One region of the Arthrobacter sp. Y3221159 genome, then DNA from elsewhere that is predicted to be linked to it. Evidence: riboswitches for the same ligand, from Rfam matches in the RefSeq annotation. Region 1 holds a riboswitch; the other holds the start of a gene.
The links. A riboswitch is a leader RNA that binds a small molecule or an ion and turns the genes downstream of it on or off. The one in region 1 is predicted to bind glycine.
Positions count from the first base shown of each region.

Region 1 (11,331 bases):
ACCGGCGCCAAAGGCGACGGCAACGGCGGAAAGTGTCGCCGCCGTCGTCGTCTCATCAATGGAGACACCCACGGTGTCCTCGTCGATCAGGCGCAGGTTGATCCCACGTGCTTCGGCGGCGGTGAGGACCTTGCGGGCCTTGCCCGGCACGCGGACGGTGAGGGTGTCAAAGAACGAATCGGTGACGAGCTCCCGGCCCACGGCGCCAAGCGCAGTGGCGAGGATCCGCGCGTTGTGGTTGACCCGCTCCGCGATGGCCTTCAGCCCGTCCGGTCCGTGGTAGACGGCGTAGAAGGAGGAGACGATGGCCAGCAGCGCCTGGGCGGTGCAGATGTTGGACGTGGCCTTCTCGCGGCGGATGTGCTGCTCGCGGGTCTGCAGGGCAAGGCGGTAGGCGGGGGCACCGGCGTCGTCCTTGGAGACGCCCACGATGCGGCCGGGAAGCGTGCGTTCCATCCCGGTCCGGACCGCCATGTAGGCAGCGTGCGGGCCGCCGAAGAACAGCGGCACGCCGAAGCGCTGGGTGGAGCCGACGGCGATATCGGCGCCCTGTTCTCCGGGCGGGGTGATCAGGGTCAGGGCGAGGAGGTCGGCAGCGACGGTGACAAGCGCGCCGCGTTCCTTAGCCGCCGTGATGACCGCGGACTGGTCCCAGACACGGCCGGACACGCCGGGCTGCTGGAGGACTATGCCGTTGATGGCGCCGTCGGGAAGCCCCTTGGAGAGATCCGCGACCTCCACGTCGAAGCCCAGGGCCTCGGCCCGCCCCTGCACGATGGCGATGGTCTGCGGCAGGCAATCGGAATCCAGGACCGTCTTGCCGTCCTTGGCGTCCTTGTTCTTGTTGGCCCGGCGCATCAGCAGGACGGCCTCGGCCACCGCCGTGGCTTCATCCAGAAGGGACGCGTTCGCCACCGGAAGGGCGGTCAGGTCCTGGACCATGGTCTGGAAGTTCAGCAGGGCTTCAAGCCGGCCCTGCGAAATCTCAGGCTGGTACGGGGTATAGGCGGTGTACCAGGCCGGGGACTCCAGGATGTTGCGGCGGATCACCGGCGGCGTCACGGTGTCGTAATAGCCTTGGCCGATCATCTGGACCGCGGTCTTGTTCCTGGCCGCAAGCCTGCGCAGTTCGGCGAGGACCTCCACCTCGCTGAGGGCGTCCTCAAGCCGGAGCACGTGCTCCTGGCGGATGGATCCCGGAACGGCAACGTCCACGAGCCCGTCCACGCTGTCGTAGCCGATGGCCTTGAGCATGGTGTCGACGTCGGCCTGGCGGCGCACGCCGATATGGCGGTCGGCGAAGGCCGATGGGTTGGATTGAATCGTCATGAGGAACTCCAGGTCTGGCCGGCCACGGATGGCACGGCATGGATGGGTTCCTCCCCGCTCTGTATTGGACCTGAGAGATTCCGAGGACACCTGCTCATGGCAGGGCACTCTTGCACCGTCGGTGAGTCCGGCAGGAAGCCGGGCTGCTTTCCAGAGTCGCCTCGCTGTGACGGTACATGGGCCTGAGAGATTCCTGGGGAGGATTTGCTCCTACGGCGCCTGTCCGGTGGTTGTCCGGGAGAGCTCTCCCGTCACAGCTCGAAAGGCTTATTCAAATGTGGGTGATTCGGCTCACAAGGTACACGGCCTTGCCTGCTCGTGGCAAATCGGCGCCTGCCACGCCCCCGGATTCCTGGTTGGGGGTTTGACAATGCTGCGTGACCGGAACCACACTGAACCTGACCGGCGCCGTGCCGGACCGGCTCCACCGATTCGGGGCGGCCTGCCGGCAGCGGTCCATGCGAAGCAACTTTTTCTAACTGAACATGCCTTTGACCTGTGGCGGGAGAGCCCTGCCAGGTACATCCAGCAGGCGCCGTAGGAGCAAACCCTCCCCAGGAAACTCTCAGGCCCATGTACCGCCGCGGAAAGGCAACTCTGGAAAGCAGCCGGGCAGGTCCCGGCTCACCGACGGTGCAAGCACGCCTTTACGGCTGCGGAAACTCTCAGGTCATGTACAGAGCGGGGAGGAACCGAATCTATGCAGCATCCGGTGCTGCTTGAACGATGGAGTTCCTCATGACGATTCATCCCCCCGCGTCCCCGGGCGGCCAGCCACCCCACGGCGCTTCCCCTTCCGGCAAGGCCGCACACAGCGAACCTCCCCACCTCGAACGCCAGCTCAGCAACCGGCACATCCAGCTCATCGCCATCGGCGGCGCAATCGGTACCGGCCTCTTCATGGGCTCCGGAAAGACCATCTCCGCCGCGGGCCCTTCCGTGATCTTCGTGTACATGGTCATCGGCTTCATGCTGTTCTTTGTTATGCGCGCCATGGGCGAACTGCTGCTGAGCAACCTGAACTACAAATCCTTCAGCGACTTCGCGGCCGACCTCCTGGGGCCGTGGGCAGGCTTCTTCACCGGTTGGACCTACTGGTTCTGCTGGGTGATCACCGGGATCGCGGACGTCATCGCCATCGCGGGCTACTCCCGGGAGCTCTGGCCGGCACTGCCGCTGTGGATCCCAGGGCTGGCCACCGTCGCCATCCTGCTCCTGCTGAACCTCGCCACAGTCAAGGCCTTCGGCGAAACCGAATTCTGGTTCGCCCTGATCAAGATCATCGCCATCGCCGCTCTGATCATCGTCGGCCTGTTCATGATCTTCACCGGCTTCCAGAGCGACGCCGGAACGGCCGGCTTCAGCAACCTGTGGAGCCACGGCGGCTTCTTCCCCAATGAATTCATGGGCTTCGTGGCCGGATTCCAGATCGCCGTCTTCGCCTTCGTGGGCATCGAGCTTGTGGGCACCACGGCGGCGGAAGCCAAGAACCCGGAGCGGAATCTGCCGAGGGCCATCAACGCCATCCCCGTCCGCGTCCTGCTGTTCTACGTCGGCGCGCTGATCATCCTGATGTCCGTCACCCCGTGGACCCAGTTCGCCGCCGGACACAGCCCGTTCATTGGCATGTTCTCCCTGGCCGGACTGGGCGCCGCCGCCACCGTGGTCAATCTGGTGGTCCTGACCTCCGCCATGTCCTCCGCAAACTCCGGCATCTACTCCACCTCCCGGATGGTGTTCGGCCTGGCCCAGGAGGGGGATGCGCCGGGCGTCTTCGCCCGGCTGTCGCCGAAGAAGGTACCCAGCAACGCGCTGTTCCTGTCGTGCGTGCTGCTGCTCTCCGGCGTCGTGCTCATGTACGCAGGCCAGGACGTCGGCAAGGCCTTCGAAATGGTCACCACCGTGTCCGCAGTGTGCTTCATCTTCGTCTGGTCCATGATCCTGGCCAGCTATCTGGCGTTCCGGCGCCGCCGCCCGCACCTGCATGCAGCCTCGAAGTTCAAGATGCCCGGCGGCGTTCCCGTTGTGTGGGCGGTCTTCGCGTTCTTCGCCTTCGTCCTCTGGGCGCTGACCACCCAGGCCGACACCCTCGCCGCCCTGCTGGCCACCCCCGCCTGGTTCGTGGTCCTGGGTGCGGCATGGGCAGTCCTGCGGCGCCGGCCCGCGCACCTCGCCCGGTTCGAGGTGTTCAAGGCCGAGCTGCGGGCTGACGAGGCTGCGGCCGGCGGAAGCACCGGCACCGGCCTGGCCGAGAAAGAGCAGGCAAGGAAGTGAGCGGACGCCGGCGGACCCCACCGGGCGGCGGCAGGCCAAGGCGCCGAAGTTAAGCATGCTTAGTGTTTATCCACTTAGGATGGAGGAGCACGGCAGCCTTCCCGCTGCAGGTCGATTTGAATGAGGTGATCATGGCCAGGCGCAGCAATCCCGCAGTACGAATCGCACAGGAAACCGCCCACAACGCGGTGTTCGACGCTGAGGGCAACCCCAAGCCCGGTGTCCACAACATGCTGCTGAAGGCGGTGGAAATCCAGCGCCCGTTCGTGGTGGCCTATCTCCGGCGGTTGCAGAAGAAGCATCCGCGTGCCACCGCCGCCCAGCTGGCCGACATTTTGGAGCGCGACTACCTGCGTGCCGTCACGGGCGGCGGGGCGGTGGTGGGTGCCACCGCCGCGGTGCCCGGCGTGGGAACGGTGGCGTCGCTGGGACTTTCGGCGGCAGCCACTGTCGGATTCCTGGAAGCGACAGCCCTGTATGCCACTTCACTGGCCGAACTCCATGGCATCCGGCTGACCAACCCGGAGAAGGCCAGCACCATGGTCATGGCCATCATGCTCGGCGAGGAGGGGACGTCCCTCCTCGGGGCGCTCAGCGGGCAGGTTGCGGGCAAAGGCGCGAACGCCACCCAGGCCTGGGGCAGCATGCTGTCCAAATCGATGCCGATGCCGGGGTTCAGCAGCATCCGGAGCCGGATCCAGAAGGCTTTCCTCAAGAACCTGCTCAAACGCCAGGGCACGGCGCTGTTTGGAAGGGCCCTGCCCTTCGGGATCGGGGCGGTGGTGGGCGGAGCGGGTAACCTCATGATGGGCCGCGCCGTGGTGTCGAACGCCAAGGAAGCGTTCGGACCCATGCCGGACACCATCCCCGGGGAGCTGAAGGCCGCCGCAGCTCCCGACAAGCAGACGCTGGAAGGCAACACCTTTGGATCTCAACGCTGACCTCGGCGAATCATTCGGCTCCTGGAAGATGGGGCACGACGCCGCGATGTTCCAGCTGGTGACCAGCGCCAACGTGGCCTGCGGGTTCCACGCCGGCGACCCCATCACCATGTTGGACAGCTGCCGGGCAGCCTACGAGCTCGACGTCACTGTCGGTGCGCACGTGGGGTACCGGGACCTGGCAGGCTTCGGCCGGCGATCGCTGGATGCCAGTTTCGATGAGCTGTTCGGCGATGTGCTGTACCAGCTGGGAGCGCTCGACGGCGTCGCGCACGCCGTGGGTGCCTCCGTGGACTACGTGAAGCCCCACGGGGCGCTGTACAACCGGCTGGTGCATGATGCCGGACAGGCCGAGGCCGTGGTGGCGGCCGTCAACGCCTACGACCCCGGACTGCCCATCCTGGGGCTGCCGGGCTCGGAGCTGCTGAAGCAGGCACAGAAGGCCGGCCACCCGGTGTTCGTTGAAGCCTTCGCGGACCGCGCCTACCAGGCCGACGGAACTTTGCTCCCCCGCTCGCAGGATGGCGCCGTCCTGCACGACGTCGATGCGGTGGTGGAGCGGGCGGTCCGGCTGGCCACCAAGGGCGAAGTGGTGGCCGTTGACGGCACCGTGGTTCAGGTTCGGCCCGATTCGCTGTGCATCCACGGCGATACTCCGGGCGCCGTGGAGATGGCCGCGGGAGTGCGGGCAGGCCTGGTTGCTGCCGGGATTGAGCTGGAGTCCTTCGCCTAAACGTCCGCCCCTGGCCGGCAGCGGCGCTCAGCCAAAGACCAGGTGGGCCACCGTGAAGATCGCCAGCCCGGCCAGCGACCCCACCACGGTGCCGTTGATCCGGATGAACTGCAGGTCCTTGCCCACCTGGAGCTCGATTTTCTGCGACGTCTCCTCGGCGTCCCAGCGCGCCACGGTATCCGTGATGACCCCGGCAATGTCCGAGCGGTAGGTGCGCACCAGATACCCGGCGGCGTCGCCGATCCAGGCGTTGACCTTGCCGGCAAGCTCGGGATCGCTGACCAGGCGGGAACCGAAGTCCCGGACCGCGGCCTTGAACTTGATGGTCAGGTCGCTGTCGGGATCGTCCACGGCACCCAGCAGGGCGTTCTTCACCGTTCCCCAGGTTCGGGAGGCCAGTTCGCGGACCTCAGGGTCCCCCAGGACCTGGGCCTTGATGTCCTCAGCTCGGGCGATCATCGCAGGATCGTGCTGCAGGTCCTGGGCGAGGTCGTTCAAGTACTTGTCGATCGACTGACGGACCTGGTGGTTCGGGTCCGTCTGCACTGCCCGGACAAATTTGAGGAATTCGATGTACACCTTGTCTCCCACGAGCCCGTCCACGAACTGCGGAACCCAGGTGGGGGAGCGGTCGGAGACCAGCCGGCTCACCGTCTGGTGATTCTCGCTGACCCAGTCAGCTGCCCGGTCCACCAGCAGGTCAACGAGCTTGTGGTGGTGCCCGTCGTGGAAGATCCGCTCCGCCATCTTGCCCACCGGAGGTCCCCACGGCGGAGTGAGCAGATGCTTGCGCACCATTCCCTCGATGACCGCCTGGACGTCGTCGTCGTTGAGGACCTTGAACGCGCCGCGGATGAGCGCCGCGCCTTCCTTGGCCACCCGCTCGGCGCCTGCAGGCGTGGCGAGCCATTCGCCGGCCCGGCGGGCGATGTTGACGCTGGCAAGCTTCTCATGGACCACCTGTTCGGACAGGAAGTTGGTTTCCACAAACTCGCCCAGCGAGGCGCCGATCTGGTCCTTCCGCCGCGGAATGATCGCGGTGTGCGGGATCTTGATGCCCATCGGGTACTTGAACAGCGCCGTCACGGCGAACCAGTCGGCCAGGGCGCCCACCATGCCGCCCTCCGCGGCCGCCCGCACATACTGCAGCCAGGGATACTCGTCCTGCAGCGCGAAGGCGACAACAAAAACAACGGCCATGGCGATCAGCAGGCCCAGGGCCACAAGCTTCATTTTCCGCAGCGCTGCCGCCTTTTCGGCATCACCGTCACCAAGCCGGCGGCCGACGGCGGCGGCCGCGTGGGCGTGGTCCGGCACCGGGCGAGCGGGCTGGGGCGGGGCTTCCTGGGTAGTTGGCTCAGAGTTCACCTGCATATGCCAAGCCTAGCCCCGCAGTGGCGGCGCGGTCGGCTACCGTGTCTGCATGAGGTTTGAGGAGCCACTGCCGAAGAGGCCGCTGGTCTTTGCGCACCGCGGCGCGAGCGCCGCCTTCGCCGAACATACACGGGCCGCCTACCTGCAGGCACTGGCGGACGGGGCGGACGGCGTGGAGTGCGATGTCCACCTCACCCGCGACCAGCATGTTGTCCTGCTGCATGACGCCAACCTTGACCGCACCTCGGACGGCACGGGGCCGGTGGCCGAGCGGACACTGCGCGAACTGCGGCACCTCGATTTCTCGTCATGGAAGGGCGTGCGTATCCCGGAGGCGTACGGTGCCCGGTCGGCACAGTTCCTGACCCTGCCCGAACTGCTGGACATTCTTCGGGGAGCCGGGCGGCCGGTCAGGCTCGCCATCGAACTGAAGCATCCCAGCCCCTACCAGCTGAAGCTTGAGGACAGGGTCCTGGAGCTGCTGCGCCGGGAGGGCTGGGATCCCGCCGGCTCCACCGTGGACAACGTGGCGGTGACTTTCATGAGCTTCAGCCCGGACTCGGTCCGGCACCTGCTCCGGTCCGTCCCGGCGCAATACGTCTGCCAACTGGTGGACGACATCAATATCCACGAAATCCGCGGCGGGCTTGGCCTGGGCCCGATCACCGGCGGAGCCATTGCCAACTTGATGAAAGCCACGCAGCTGGAAGGCGAGCGGATCCTGGACGGCCGCCTGGCAGGGCTGGCGGGGCCGGGCATCGATTACGTCCGCGGGCATCCGGCTACCGTCCAGCGCTGGCTCGGCTCCGGCCGGCGGTTCCGCGTGTGGACGGTGGACTCCCCGGAAGATGTGGCCCTCTGCCAGGAACTCGGGATCCACGAAATCACCACCAATGTGCCCGCCCGGGTCCTGAGCCAGCTCCAGATGGCTTCGACGCAGGGACGGTAGGCGGCCGTGGGCAAACAGCCGGACGACGTCGGTCCCCGCCGCTGGTGGGCCGGGCCGCTGGACGTGGAGGGCCTCGCCCTGGGCGCCGTCTCCGCCGCAGCGGCAGCCTTGACCCAGTACACCGGTGGACGCCCAAGGTTCTCCACCACACCGGCACTGACCGCCGCCGCCTTCGATTCGTCCGGGCATCTGCGGATCGCCGGGCGGAAGCTGCAGGGGTTTGCCCCGTTGTCCGGGTTCCGGCGGACGAAGGACGGCTGGATCCGGCTGCACGCCAACTACCCGCACCACGAGCAGCGCCTGCTGCAGGCCCTTGGCGCGCGCTCGCCTGCCGGGGTGGATGCCGCGCTCCGGACCATGGCTTCCCTTGAGGCGGAGGCGGCAATCCAGGCAGCGGGCGGGATTGCCGCTGCCGTCCGGACGCGCAGCGCGTGGCTGGCCTCCCCGATGGGAGAGGCTGCCGGTTCCGGTCCCTGGATTTCCCTGACTTCCTCCGACGGCGAAACCACAGGGATGGGCCTGGCCGGTATGCCGGGGCCGGAAGCGGTTCCGGCAGGTCCTCCACCCGCTGGCGCAGGTCCTCCACCCGCTGGCGCCGGCACCGGGGCACGCCCGCTGGCCGGCGTCCGCGTCCTGGACCTCACCAGGGTCATCGCCGGTCCCGTTGCCACCCGGCTCCTGGCTGCGCTCGGCGCGGACGTCCTGAGGATCGACCCGCCCCGGCTGCCCGAACTGTCCGACCAGTTCGTGGACACCTGTTTCGACAAACGCAGTGCGGAGGCGGACCTCGGCCGCCCCGAAAACCAAAGCCGGCTGCGGGACCTCATTGCAGCTGCCGACGTGGTGGTCACCGGCTACCGGAAGGGGGCGCTGGACCGGTTCGGGCTGGGTACCGGTGCCCTGCTGGAGGCCCGCCCCGGGCTGGCCGTGGTCACGCTGAACAGCTGGGGTGCAACAGGGCCGTGGAGCAGCCTGCGAGGCTTCGACAGCATCGTGCAGGCGGCCGCGGGGATTGCAGACCTCTACGGCCAGGAGACGGACGACGGCGGCTGGCACCCGGGTGCCCTGCCCGTCCAGGCGCTGGACCACGCCACCGGGTACGGAGCGGCAGCCGCAGCAGTCACGCTCCTTGCCGGCCGCCGTCGTACCGGCCTGGGTGGAACCGCCCGGCTGTCGCTGGCGAGGACCGCGGGGGAACTGTTCTCCCTAGCCGGAACACACGAAGCAGCAGCAGGACTCGCGCCGCCGGACTACCGGACCATGGACAGCTCCTTCGGGGAGCTCCGGTACGTCCCGCCTCCGCTGCTGCTGGACGGGCTGCCGCTCGACTACCGCAATCCGCCACCCCCCTACGGCAGCTCCGGGCTGGCCTGGGCCTGACCCACCAGCGGCTCCAGACCGGTTTCAGACGCCCGTCCTCCTTGTGATTGAGTTGGACCATGCTTCTCCTGGGATCACCGGCCGTCCGGGTGGGTATCTCCATCAGCATCGCCACCGGGCTGTACGGGGTGTCCTTCGGGGCGCTGTCCGTCACCTCCGGGCTCAATTTCTGGCAGACCATGGCCCTGAGCCTCCTGCTCTTCAGCGGCGGCTCACAGTTCGCGTTCATCGGCGTGGTGGGAGGCGGCGGCTCCGGCATCGCGGCGATGAGCGCGGCAACGCTGCTGGGCGTCCGCAACGGCATCTACGGGATGCAGCTGAACGCGCTGCTCAGGCCCACCGGTTGGCGGAAATACGTTGGCGCCCAGCTGACCATCGACGAATCGACGGCCACCAGCACAGGACAAACTGATCCGGAAGAGCAGCGCCGCGGATTCTGGGCAGCCGGCATCGGGATCTACGTGCTGTGGAACCTGTTTACCGCCGTAGGCGCCCTTGCCGGCGCGGCGCTCGGGGACCCCAGGCAATGGGGCCTTGACGGCGCCGCGGTGGCCGCCTTCCTGGCCTTGCTCTGGCCGAGGCTCAAAGGTCGCGAACCCGTGGCCATTGCTGTGGTGTGCGCCGTGGCCACGGTCATCGCCGTTCCGTTCGTGCCCGCGGGCGTGCCCATCCTGGTGGCCGCCGTCGTAGCGGCAGCCATCGGCTGGTTCAGCCACGGGCGCAGTGACGAGGGCCTCGAACCCGACGTGGATCCTTACCGGGAGCGCCACCGGCATGATGGGGGCCACGGAGGAAAACATGACGGCGGCCACCACGGGCCTGTTCCGGGAGCAGGCGCATGAGCCTCTGGTTCTGGCTGCTGGTGGCCTGTGCCCTGGCCTATGCCTGGAAACTGGTGGGCTACCTGGTGCCGGCCCGCTTCCTGGAGGATCCGCGAATGTCGCGCATAGCAGGAACCATGACCATCGGGCTGCTCGCCTCCCTCACCGTGGTGAATGCCGTGGCATCGGGCCAGTCGCTGGCCGCCGACGCACGGCTCGGCGCGCTGGCCGCTGCCGCCGTGGCCCTGGCGCTGCGTGCCCCTTTCCTGGTGGTGGTTCTCGCCGGAGCGGGAACGGCGGCACTGCTGAGGTTGCTGGGCTGGAGTTGACCGTCCGCCGCGGAGCCGCGCCTGGGTGACGTGGGTCACTTCCGATGACAGTCCCCGGCTGTACTATGGGAGCGGCTATGCAGTCGGCCACGGAATTTTCTGTGAACGGGGACCATGGACAATCAGCTGCACGCTGCCGGAGAAAGAGCCGGCCGGCCCCGAAAAGATGCCCGACGGCGGGCGGGGCTTCCTGCCAAACGCTTCTACACACGATTTGCTGCCCTGTCCGACGTCCCGCCGGAGGATCTGGAGTTGCTGGCCGAGAGGCTGAGCGCCGGCCTGACGGCGGATCCGTCGTCGCCGGTTCCCGCGCTGCAGGCCCTGGTACGGCGGGAGATCCGCAAGAGGGGGGACGCGGCCAGCGGTTGACCCACTGCCGGGCACCAGGGACCGAATGCGGTAGGTCCTGACGGGCGGCCAAAGGAGGAACCGGAATGAACGTAGAGTCACAGCCCGCGGGGGAGCAGCCCGGCAGGCGCCGTCCAGGCTACCGTGATCCCCGCGGCTCCCAGTCCACCAGGGACATGCGGGATACGGCGAAGCGCCGCCGGGACGCCGAGGAGAAGCTTCAGCAGCATCTCATCGAAGCGAAGGACCATGTGCCCAACGAACACCGCGGGGATCGCGGGCCGGGCACCGGGCAGGAATAGGCGCGGCGCGGCCCCCGGCATCATGCCGTGGCCAGCAGGAACTGCTTTGTGGGGGAGGGTCTTGATCCAGCCGGAACGAAGATGATTCCGGCTTGCTATGCCACTCCGTGGGCGGCGCCGTCCGGCAGCGCGGCCCGGCGGCAGCTTTCTTCGACGGCCATGTCGTACCAGGCCTGCGCGCCAAATTCGGGTTCTGGCGTGTCAAGGTTCTGGTACAGCGCGTCCAGCAGGTCCGCTAGTTCATTCGCGCTCAATGTGGGCAGGACCTCTTCCGGATCGCGCGGATTGTTGAGGTAGTGCGAGAGCTTTGAACTGTTCATCGCGCTGCGGCCATCGGCTGCCGGAAATGCAGGAACTGCTTCATGGAGTCGCTCCATCTGGGATGTTCAGAGGCTGGCTGCGTAACCCTCTTGAAGTGTATTGCACCACGTGGGCGCCCACAATGGGTCCCTAATCCGGGGCGGCTGCACGGGAAGTGGCCGGCCCAAGTGCGTTGCCGGCAGGAACCTACCCCAGTCCGGGTTCGCCAAGGGCGGCCATCAGGGGCGCCG
Region 1 covers NZ_JBNHFC010000032.1:5,170-16,500, reverse strand. Annotated here, with positions in the region: partial or broken gene AC5RT3_RS20005 (aminomethyl-transferring glycine dehydrogenase) at 1-1,329, opposite strand, end outside; glycine riboswitch at 1,490-1,590, opposite strand; glycine riboswitch at 1,822-1,920, shown strand; glycine riboswitch at 1,922-2,019, shown strand; gene AC5RT3_RS20000 (amino acid permease) at 2,068-3,603, shown strand; gene AC5RT3_RS19995 (hypothetical protein) at 3,735-4,544, shown strand; gene AC5RT3_RS19990 (LamB/YcsF family protein) at 4,528-5,277, shown strand; gene AC5RT3_RS19985 (DUF445 domain-containing protein) at 5,305-6,651, opposite strand; gene AC5RT3_RS19980 (glycerophosphodiester phosphodiesterase) at 6,701-7,600, shown strand; gene AC5RT3_RS19975 (CoA transferase) at 7,607-8,980, shown strand; gene AC5RT3_RS19970 (AzlC family ABC transporter permease) at 9,040-9,822, shown strand; gene AC5RT3_RS19965 (AzlD domain-containing protein) at 9,819-10,130, shown strand; gene AC5RT3_RS19960 (hypothetical protein) at 10,245-10,499, shown strand; gene AC5RT3_RS19955 (hypothetical protein) at 10,565-10,780, shown strand; gene AC5RT3_RS19950 (hypothetical protein) at 10,876-11,100, opposite strand; gene AC5RT3_RS19945 (TetR/AcrR family transcriptional regulator) at 11,288-11,331, opposite strand, start outside.

Region 2 (11,331 bases), on a different contig from region 1:
GGTCCGGTCCAGCGCCAGGTCACGGTCAGAGAGCTTGCGGATGTAGCGCAGCAGCTGGGTCTCCGACCGGTGGGTGTTGAACACCGGATGCTGCAGGAAGTCCGAGGTGCGCTCAACCGCGGGGTCCAGTGCGAATGACCCCGTTGATCCCACTGCCTCCCCGCCGAAGACGGAGACGACGTCGGCGATGGTCGCCGTCGTGGTGGTTTCGTCCACGGAGATGCCCACGGTGTCGGCGTCGATGCCGCGGAGGTTGATGCCCTTCTCCTCCGCAGCGGCAACGATGCCCGCCGCGTTGCCGGGTACGCGGACAGTGACGGTGTCGAAGAAGGAGGTGTGCAGGACATCGAGTCCCGCGGCTTTCAGTGAAGCTGCCAGCGTGCGGGCATGGCGGTTGGTGGTCTGGGCAATCGCTTTCAGGCCCTCGGGGCCGTGGTAGACGGCGTACATGGACGCGACGATCGCCAGCAGTGCCTGCGCGGTGCAGATGTTGGACGTGGCCTTCTCGCGGCGGATGTGCTGCTCGCGGGTCTGCAGCGCCAGGCGGTAGGCGGGGACACCGGCGTCGTCCTTGGACACACCGACAAGGCGGCCGGGCATGGAACGCTCCAGGCCTTTTTGGACGGCGATGTAGGCCGCGTGCGGGCCGCCGAAGAACAGCGGGACACCAAAACGCTGGGCGGAACCAACGGCGATATCCGCACCCTGCTCGCCCGGAGGCGTGATCAGGGTCAGGGCGAGCAGGTCGGCAGCGACGGTGACCAGCGCGCCGCGTTCCTTCGCCTCGGCGATCACGCCGGACTGGTCCCACACCCGGCCGGACGCGCCGGGCTGCTGGAGGACAATGCCGTTGATGGCACCGTCCGGCAGGCCTGCGGAAAGATCGGCTATCTCCACGTCGAAGCCCAGCGCCTCGGCACGGCCCTTGACGATGGCGATGGTCTGCGGCATGCAGTCGGCGTCGAGGACGGTCTTGCCGTCCTTGGCATCCTTGTTCTTGTTGGCGCGCCTCATCATGAGCACTGCCTCGGCCACCGCGGTGGCTTCATCGAGCAGCGAGGCGTTGGCAATGGGCAGCCCCACCAGGTCCTGGACCATGGTCTGGAAGTTCAGCAGCGCTTCGAGCCGGCCCTGCGAAATCTCAGGCTGGTACGGGGTGTAGGCGGTGTACCAGGCCGGGGATTCCAGGATGTTGCGGCGGATCACCGGTGGCGTCACGGTGTCGTAATAGCCCTGGCCGATCATCTGGACCGCGGTCTTGTTCTTCGCGGCAAGCTTGCGCAGTTCTGCGAGCGCTTCAACCTCGCTCAACGCCGGCGACAGCGTCAGCGGGGTGTCCTGCCGGATGTCCTTGGGAACCGCCTTGTCCACGAGCGCATCCACGCTGTCATAGCCGACGGCCTTGAGCATGGTGTCAACGTCGGCCTGGCGGCGCGCGCCGATATGCCGGTCAACAAAGGTGGCGGAAACCGGGGAAGCAGTCACAGGAACTCCATAATTCAGGCGGCGCAGGGTACGCCGCAGCGATTCGGGTTCCTCCCCGCTCTGTATTGGACCTGAGAGTTTCCGCGTTGCCAGCTTGCGCGTGGCCCCGCTTGCACCGTCGGTGAACACAACAGCCCAAGGCTCCCGCTCAACGGGTTACCCAGGCGGACTGCCTGCTGCTTTCCAGAGGTGCCTCGCCGCGGCGGTACATGGGCCTGTGAGATTCCTGGGGAGGGTTTGCTCCTACGGCGCCTGCTGTACTTTCGGCAGAACTCTCCCGCCGCAGATCAAAGGCTATTTATTTGGATTGTCGCGGGAAGCCGCCGGCGGCTCCCACAGCGCTTAATTGTCCTACGCCGCAGCGGCTGGGGCAAATGGCCGGCTACCGCCGTAGGCGCTCCAGGGCTGCCAGCAATTCGTCCACATCGGCGGCCGCGCCGCCCGGCGGTACCGGCCCCACAGACAGCATGGCGTTGAAGTAGAGCCCGTCCCCCATGTACAGCACTGCTTTGGCAAGCGCCGGGCCCACGTCGGCCGCGATCTCGTCGAGCCAGCGCTGCTGGATCGCTGCGAACCGGCGGCGCGTTTCCTCGTGCGCCACCTCCGCCAGGCGGGTTGCGGCGACGATCGCCCGGTCCAGCGGAGTATCCGCCCAGACGGAAGACCGGACGAAGTAGGCCGCAGCCCCTTCCCCGGCAGCTGCCATGGCATCGGCGTCGGCTCCTGCCAGCCCGTCAAGCCGGTCCAGCAGCACCTGGATCAGGGCTTCCTTGTTGGGGAAGTGGTACAGAAGCCCGCCTTTGGACACTCCGGCCTTCGCCGCAACGGCATCCAGGGTTGCCGCGCGCTCACCCACCTCAATCAGGAGGGCTTCAAAGGCGTCAAGGACCGCTTCACGGGCTACGGGCTTTCGGGGCATGCGTCTAATCATGCCTTTTGCGGCGGCAGCCTCTCCAACCCGGCCTAGTTTCGTAACTGTACCGTCTGGACGGTATAGTTATTTCATGACAACTTCCGCTGCCACCACCAGGACCCCGACGGCCCCCGTCGGCGGCCCGGCCGTCCGGGCGCCGTGGCGGGACTGGCTCGCCCTGGGCTTACTGATGTTCCCGGTCCTGCTGGTTGCCGTGGACAACACCGCCCTCACCTTTGCCCTGCCCGCCATCACCCGCGCCCTGGAACCCACCGGCGTCCAGCTCCTGTGGATCGTGGACGCCTACCCCCTGGTGCTCGCCGGCCTGCTGGTGTCCATGGGCAGCCTCGGCGACCGCATTGGGCGGCGGAAGCTGCTGGTCATCGGGAGCATCGGCTTTGCCGCCCTGTCCGCGGCCACGGCTTTCGCCCCAAGCCCCGCCTGGCTGATCGCCGGCCGTGCCGCCCTGGGGTTCTTTGGGGCGATGCTGATGCCGTCCACGCTCTCCCTGATCCGCAACATCTTTCCGCAGCCCAGCCGCCGCAGGCTGGCGGTAGCCATCTGGGCAGCCGGGTTCTCCGGCGGGGCGGCCCTGGGACCGATTTTTGGCGGCTGGCTGGTGGAGCAGTTCTGGTGGGGCGCGGTGTTCCTGGTGGCCGTGCCGCTCATGCTGCCCCTCCTGGCCTTCGGCCCAACCTTCATCCCGGAGTCGAAGGACCCCGCCCCGGGCCGCGTGGACGTACCCAGCATCCTGCTGTCCCTGCTGGTGATGGTCCCCCTGGTCTACGGCATCAAGGAACTGGCCACGGAAGGCACCGGCCCGGCAGCCCTCGCCGGCATCGCCTTCGGCCTGGCCATGGGTGCAGTCTTCGTGCGCCGGCAGCTGCGGCTGGCGAATCCGCTGCTGGATATGTCCCTGTTCCGGAACAGGGTGTTCAGCATGGCCATTACGGCCAACGTCCTGGCCCTGTTTTCCTTCAACGGCTTCATCCTCTTCCTGGCGCAGCACCTGCAGCTGCTCGAGGGCATGTCCCCTTCGGCAGCGGGCATGGCAATGATCCCGGCCCTTGTGGCCACGGTGGTGGCAGGGCTGGCCGTGGTGCCGCTGGTGCGGCGCGTGCGGCCGGGGTTCGTGGTGGCCGCCGGGCTGGCCTTCAGCGCCACGGGCTACAGCGTGGTCACCTTCGGGAACCACGACGGCGGCCCCTCGCTTCTGCTGGCCGCCCTGCTGGTCCTTGCCCTGGGCGTGGGTACGGCCGAGACTATTTCAAACGACCTGATCCTGGGGGCAGCGCCGCCGGAGAAGTCCGGTGCCGCCGCCGCCATTTCTGAGACCGGCTACGAAATTGGTGCCCTCCTGGGCACCACAGTGCTGGGCTCGATCCTGACGGCTTCCTACCAGCACAACCTCCGGCTGCCGGCCGCGTTGGCGGAGTCGGCATCCGAGGGCGCCATCCACAACGCGGGCGAAACCCTCGCCGGCGCCATGGATGTGGCTGCCGCCCTGCCGGCACCCCTGGCTGACGCGGTGCGGCATGCTGCGGCGGCAGCCTTCGATTCCGGCGTCCACGTCACCGCGGCAATCGGGCTGGTACTGATGGCTGGGGCGGCAGTCCTCGCCGCCGTCGTACTTCGCAAAGTCCCAACAGCCACCTAAGCGGCAGTGTCACGCCACAGCAAAAGCGCCCGGCGCCGGAGATGAACCTCCGACGCGGGGCGCTTGCTGCGTGCCGGCGTTCCCCGCCGGCGGGCTACTTGGAATCCGGGGCGGTTACGCTGGCCGTGGGCTTCATGGTTTCGGCGTTCACCATCCAGGAGAACTGCTCCAGTTTGAGGATGAACTCGTGCAGCAGGTCCGCGCTGGTGGGGTCTTCCTCGTCCACCTCGTCATGGACCTTGCGCATGGTGCCCACGGCCGCCTCGAGGGCGGCCACGATCCGTTCGATCGCATCCTTGGTGCTGATCAGGCCCTCGGGGAACGGCGCCAGGCTGGTGGACCCGGACACAGTGGAGCTGCGGCCGTCCGGAAGTGCATGCAGGGCGCGCATGCGCTCGGCCGTGTCATCGGCAAACTGCCGCGCGGCATCAACAATCTCATCAAGCTGCAGGTGGAGGTCCCGGAAGTTGGTGCCCACGATGTTCCAGTGCGCCTGCTTGCCCTGGATGTGCAGTTCAATCAGGTCGGTGAGCACGGCCTGCAGGTTGTTGGTCAGGGTCGGTGAAGCTTTCATCAGTCCTCCTCGAGTGGTCCAGTACGTGCGACGCTACCAGCCCCGCGAAAGGCCTGAAGCGCCCGGACAAGAATTTCTCAGTGAGCTTACTAACCGGAGTGGCGCCGATCATAAACGAATGTGATTCATATTGCCCCTTGCGCTCCGGCCTTCCCGCCCCCATACTAAATGAACGTCATTCATATAGTGATCGTGATCATAGAGTCTTCAGAAAGTGGTGCCATGACAGAGACGCTCCGCACCAGTACGTCGTCAGCCGGCTCCGGCAACCAACCCTCGGGCAGCGGCGGAATCAGCGCCAAAGGACTGAAGGGCGGGCAGCTGGGCCTCCTCGCCGTCGTCGTCCTTGGTATTTCCACCATTGCCCCCGCCTACACCCTCACCAGTGCACTGGGCCCCACCGTCAATGAAGTCGGACTCCAGCTGCCTGTCATCTTCCTGATCGGGTTCATCCCCATGATCCTGGTCTCGCTCGCCTACCGGGAACTCAACGCCGATTCCCCGGACAGCGGTACCACCTTCACCTGGGTTACCAAGGCCTTCGGCCCCTGGGTGGGCTGGATGGGCGGCTGGGGCCTGCTCGCCGCCAACATCATCGTCCTGTCCAACCTCGCGGGCGTGGCCGTCGATTTCTTCTACCTTTTCCTGTCCCAGCTCACAGGCTCCGCCGAGCTTGCGGACCTAGCGGACAACAAGGCAATCAACGTCCTGACCTGCTTCGTGTTCGTGGCCCTGGCCGTCTGGGTCAGCTACCGCGGCCTGCACGCCACCAAGCTGGTGCAGTACGGCCTGGTGGGGTTCCAGCTGCTGGTCCTTGGACTGTTCGTGGCCATGGCGTTCGCCAACTGGTCCGCTTCCGAAACGGCCATCCCCTTCAGCTGGGAGTGGTTCGACATCACCAAAGTCGAAACCTTCAGCCAGATAGCCGCCGGGATCTCACTGTCCATCTTCGTGTACTGGGGATGGGACGTCTGCCTGACGCTTAACGAGGAAACGGCCAACGGCAAGAAGACAGCCGGTGTGGCCGGTACCCTGACCGCCATCATTGTCCTTGCCATCTACCTCCTGGTCAGCATCGCCACCATGATGTTCGCCGGACTCGGCGATACGGGCAACGGGCTCAACAATGAGGACAACCACGAGAACATCTTCACAGCCCTCGCCTCCCCCATCATGGGCCCGTTCGCCATCCTGATGTCCCTTGCCGTGCTGTCCAGCTCAGCCGCCTCCCTGCAGTCCACGTTCATGTCCCCCGCGCGCGGCCTGCTGGCCATGGGGCACTACGGCGCCCTGCCGGAGCGGTTCGGCAAGGTCAGCAGGAAGTTCGCGACGCCGGGCTTCGCCACCGTCATTGCAGGCCTCGTTTCTGCCGGGTTCTACGCCGTCATGCATGTGGTCAGCGAGAACGTCCTGAACGACACCATCGTGTCGCTGGGCCTGATGATCTGCTTCTACTACGGCCTGACAGCGCTGGCCTGCGCCTGGTACTTCCGGCACAGCGTCTTCAGCAGCGCCCGCAACTTCATCCTGCGGCTGCTGTGCCCGGTGCTTGGCGGGGTGGGCCTGTTCGTGGTGTTCTTCCAGACCGCCGTGGACAGCCTCGCGCCCGAGTTCGGCAGCGGTTCGGAGGTCTTCGGCGTTGGCCTGGTCTTCGTGCTGGGCGTCGGGATCCTGGCCATGGGCGCGGTGTTCATGCTGGTAATGGCCAAGGTGCGGCCCGGCTTCTTCCGCGGCGAAACCCTGAAGCAGGACACCCCTGCCCTGGTGGTCCCCGAGTAGGAATTTGCAGTCCGCACGTAAAAGGTGCCGTGCCCCCGGATCCGGGGGTACGGCACCTTTTTGCCTTACGACGGCGGACGCGTCACCAGAAGTGCGCCACATCAACCACCAGGCGGGAGCCGGAACCAGGGCCGTCCAAGGTGAACACCCGGAACGGAAGGCGGGCACGAACGCCGAGGCCGATGTTGGTGTACCCCTCGTAGCTGCCGGCCCAGGCCACCTGGCGGAAGGTCTGGTAGTTGGCAACATTCGAGAGTTCCGCCTGGTTGCCCGGGTTATACGTGGGCTGCCCGGTTTGCGGATCGTAGGCGGGGGCATTCACCCTGACCTGCAGCCGGGCGCCACCCCGGACAGGGACGGTGAAGCCGGAACCGTCCTGGACCACCTGCGGAACGTAGCTCACGCTGTAGCCCGTTGCAGGGCCGTTGAGGTCCACCACCATCCGGTCGAAGCAGTAGTGCTGCCCGGTCCGGACGTTGGTGACTGATGCTTTGCTGAACGTGTCGTCAGCTTTGGACAGGGACCCCCAGACCAGTCCGCAATACGAGGTGGTTGCCGAGGCGGGCCCCGGAACCAGGATTCCCAGGCCGACGGCCATAAGGATAGCCGTGAGCCAAATGGAGAGTTTTTTCATTGTGGAGCCACCCAAGGAAGGAGCGATTGGATAGCTCAAGACTAGGAGCCTCATGCACGCGAAACGAGGCTTGTGGCCGCTTCGGCGCGCAACCGTTAGTCTGCCGCGGCCAGCATTAAGGGGCCATAAAAAAGGCGCTGATTCCTGGCCTTTCTTGACCCTTCCGCTGCCGTTTCTGCATCATCCCGTTACCGGCGGTAACGGCCGCCGGACTGCTGCAGAACGGGGGTCAGCCTTCGCACTCGATGCAGTACTTCATGCCGTTCTTTTCCAGCGCCACCTGTGACCTGTGGCGGACCAGGAAGCACGATGAACAGGTGAATTCGTCCTGCTGCTCGGGAACAACAATGACGGTCAGTTCCTCGTTTGACAGGTCGGCGCCGGGCAGGTCGATACCTTCGGCGGTGTCGTTCTCATCGATGTCAATGACCGCGGTCTGCGCATTGCCGCCACGTGACGCCTGGAGGGCCTCAAGCGAGTCAGCCGGAGACTCTTCTTCCTGCTTGCGTGGAGCATCGTAATCGGTAGCCATAGCCTGTTCACTTTCGTTGCTGCGCAGCGCCATTTCCGGCACCTCAGTGAAGCAGTTTAGGGCATGATCCCGTCACCGGCGCAATAGTGTGTTCCACCGGACAATCACGCGGCGCCTGCCGCGGATTCCCCGTGCAGGGCGCGGGCTTGGCCGACGTTTCCCGCCCGTCTCGCAGCCGTTAACCCGTGGCGGTTTGCCGGGCGCGGTCCTACGCTGAAAGCGCGCCCGGCCCCAGCAGCCGGAGCACCGCGTGAAGGAGGCACCATGGCAGCGAAGCTTAACCGGACGGCACTTGAGCAGGCGCGCAGGCTGATCAAGGAAGGAAAGGTCCAACGGGATATCCGGGATGACTGGAGCGAGCATGCCCCGTCCACGGACCAGGAAAACTCGTTCATCGACAAGCACGGCTTCAAGGACTTCGCAGCGTGGCACCTGGGCCGGGATGACGAAAAGACGGAGGGCACCAAGGGCAGCGTCAGCTTTCCGTACGGGGACTTCAGCAAGGTGCACCGGTGCGCGGTCATCTCGCTCGAGGGAAGGGCTGCCCAGTACGGCCACGACGACATCCGGGACGCGGCACGCAAGCTGCTTGAACTGATGGACGGGGACTGAGGCTGCGGCGGCTACGGTCCGGACTGCCTGCGGTTTACGGCTAGGGTGCTGCGGTGAGGTCCGACGCCGTGTCCGCCTGCGAGCGCTGCCGGCGGCTGAGCAGGATGAACGGCGCGGCCAGCAGTTGCACCACGCCGCTGACAGCCAGTGATGCCGGATAGCCGTAGAGGTCCGCACTCCGGCCGAGCAGGGGTTGCACCACCACGCCGCCGCTGGAGCCCATCAGGGAATCGAAGCTGAGGACGGTTGCGCGCTGCTTCGACGCAATCATGTCGTTCAGGTACGCCTGGCGCACCGGCGTGCCTGCCGCGCCCACCACTGCCCACAGGGCCAGCAGGACCAGGGCCAGCCAGAACGCCGTGGTGAACAGCAGCACCACCAGGATCAAGGAGCTGACCACGTTGCTCACGATCAGAACGGTGGTGCGCCTGCGGACCCGTTTCCGGACGCGGGGCGCCATCCATCCGCCCACGATGTCCGCTCCCGCCACGATGGCAGCCGCCAGCCCCGCAACGGCGTAGGCCCGGGGGTCCCCGAACAGCTGGAGCAGGTAGGGCTGCAGGGCATAGAAGACATAGAAGCCAACGCCCTCGGTGAACGGGGCTGCCAGCATGATGTACCGCACCGGCGGGTGCTTGAAACCGCCGTCGATCGAAGCTTTCAGGACCGATCGGGTCGCCCGCAGTGGGTGCGGCGACCGCTCCGGGGTGAAGCCGACATCGTGCATGAGCAGGAACGCCACGCCAAACATGGCCACCAGGACGCCCACGCGGATCAGGAACGGCACACCCAGGTCGGTGGCCTGGGCGATCACGCCGCCTGCCACGGAACCGCCCAGCATGGCCACCCCGGACACCATCTGCCCCCGCCCGAGCACCGCTTCCAGCCCGCCGTCGTAGCCGGAAAAATGCAGGGCGTCCACCAGCCAGGCTTCCACTGCGCCGGAAAAGAAGGTGAACCCGAGGCCCAGCAGCACGGAGACAACAGCCCACCACCAGAACGGGGCTGACCACTGCCAGAGCAGGTAGTACAGGAATGTGGATGAAGCCAGGGTGATGGTGCCGAGCAGGAATGACACCCGCCGGCCCCAGCTGTCCGCGACGACGCCCGTAGGCACCTCGAAGAGCACCATGCCGGCCGTGAAAAAGGCGTTGGCGGCAAAGGCTTCGAGGTTGCTGAGTCCGGCGTCGAGCAGGAAGAGGGTGTTAATCCCCCAGATGAAGGACGTTGCAAGGGTGTTGCCCAGTGTCAGCGTCAGGTAGACCCGCTGGATCTTCCGTGCGGCCGCGTTCATCGGGGGAAAGGCTTAGGAGGGGCTGAAGCTGGCGGGCACAGGGTCGTGCCGCAGGTAGCGGCGGGTGAACCGGCCGGTTCCGGCGGTCAGGGCCCTGAGTTCGACGGCGTAGCGCAGCAGTTCCTGGTCCGGCACTTCTGCGCTGATTTCGGTCAGCCCGTCCCCGGTGGAGGTGGTTCCGGTAAGCCTTCCGCGCCGGCCGGACAGATCGCTCATGACGGAACCGACGTGCTCGTCCGAAACGGTGATACCCACGGATGACACCGGCTCCAGGAGCTGGATTCTTCCCGCTGCAGCAGCCTCCCTCAACGCCAGTGCGCCGGCGGCCTGGAAGGCGGCGTCCGAGGAGTCGACGCTGTGCGCCTTGCCGCCCACCAGCGTCACCCGTACATCCACCACCGGGAACCCTGCCGATACCCCCTTCTCCATCTGCGCGCGGACACCCTTCTCCACGGACGGGATGAAGGTCCCGGGGATCACTCCGCCAACCGTCTTGTCCAGGAACTCGAAGCCCCCGCCGCGGTCGAGCGGTTCCACCTCAATGTCGCAGACGGCATATTGCCCGTGGCCGCCTGACTGCTTCACATGGCGGCCATGCCCGGCCGAGGGGGCCGCGAAGGTTTCCCGAAGCGGGGTCACCACGTCCACCGTATGCAGCTTCACGCCCTGCTCGCGAAGCCGGTCCAGCACCACCTCGGCGTGCGCTTCGCCCATCACCCACAGGACCAGCTGGTGTGTTTCGGCGTTCCGTTCCACCCGGAGGGTGGGGTCCCCGGCCGCGATCTTGCCCAAACTTCGTGCCAGCGCATCCTCGTCGCTGCGGGAGTCCGGTTCCACCGCCACTGGAAGCAGCGGCTCCGGCATTTCCCAGGTTGCGAGGATCAGGGGCTTGTCCCGGGAGGAAATGGTGTCCCCCGTTTCAGCGCTCCCCAATTTGGCCAGCGCGCACATGTCCCCGGCCACGCAGTACGGCACCGGCCGCAGGGTTGCCCCGAGCGGCGAGTAGATGTGGGTGACGCGCTCGTCGGTGTCGTGGTCCTGGTGGCCGCGGTCCGCGAGCCCGTGCCCGCCAACATGCACCGGCGAGTCTTCACGCAGCGTCCCGGAAAAGACCCGGACAAGGCAGATCCGTCCGAGGAACGGGTCGATGGATGTCCGGACCACCTCTGCGGCCAGCGGTCCGGCGGGGTCGCAGGCCAGCGACCCCTCCGGTTGCCCCGCCAGGTCGGTCACCCCTGGCAGGCCGCGCTCCGTGGGCGGCGGGAACGCGCGGACCAGCACTTCCAGCAGTTCTGCGGTGCCCAGGCCCGTCAGCGCCGACGCTGGAAGGACCGGAAAGAACGAACTCCGGGCAACAGCGGTTTCCAGGTCGTCGATCAAAACCCCGGTGTCGATGTCCTCACCGCCCAGGTAGCGGTCCATCAGGGTCTCATCCTCGCTCTCGGCGATGATCCCCTCGATCAGCTCGCCCCTGGCTGCCTCGACGCCTGCCAGTTCGCCCGCGTCCGCCTCACGGGAGCCGGGAGTCTCCCCCGCCGAATAATCGGTGACGGTCCGGGACAAAAGCCCCAGGAGCCCGGTGACGTCCCCGCCCGTCCGGACCGGGACGTAGAGCGGAAGGACGCCCTCCCCGAACGCCTTCCGGCACTCGGCGAGCGCGCCGTCGTAATCAGCGCGCGGGTGGTCCGTCCGGGTAATCACGACGGCGCGTGGCAGCCTCGCCTGCTCACACTCCGCCCACAGGGCAGTGGTGGTGGCGTCGATCCCGTCGACGGCCGAAACGACGAAGAGGGCAGCATCCGCGGCACGCAGCCCGGCGCGCATCTCGCCGATGAAGTCCGGGTAGCCGGG
Region 2 covers NZ_JBNHFC010000033.1:431-11,761, forward strand. Annotated here, with positions in the region: partial or broken gene AC5RT3_RS20010 (aminomethyl-transferring glycine dehydrogenase) at 1-1,485, opposite strand, end outside; glycine riboswitch at 1,679-1,775, opposite strand; gene AC5RT3_RS20015 (TetR/AcrR family transcriptional regulator) at 1,868-2,404, opposite strand; gene AC5RT3_RS20020 (MFS transporter) at 2,490-4,055, shown strand; gene AC5RT3_RS20025 (Dps family protein) at 4,150-4,629, opposite strand; gene AC5RT3_RS20030 (APC family permease) at 4,852-6,408, shown strand; gene AC5RT3_RS20035 (AMIN-like domain-containing (lipo)protein) at 6,491-7,042, opposite strand; gene AC5RT3_RS20040 (DUF4193 domain-containing protein) at 7,272-7,574, opposite strand; gene AC5RT3_RS20045 (hypothetical protein) at 7,839-8,186, shown strand; gene AC5RT3_RS20050 (MFS transporter) at 8,227-9,480, opposite strand; gene AC5RT3_RS20055 (elongation factor G-like protein EF-G2) at 9,493-11,331, opposite strand, start outside.
Region 2: another riboswitch for glycine. It lies ahead of AC5RT3_RS20010 (aminomethyl-transferring glycine dehydrogenase); the one in region 1 lies ahead of AC5RT3_RS20000 (amino acid permease).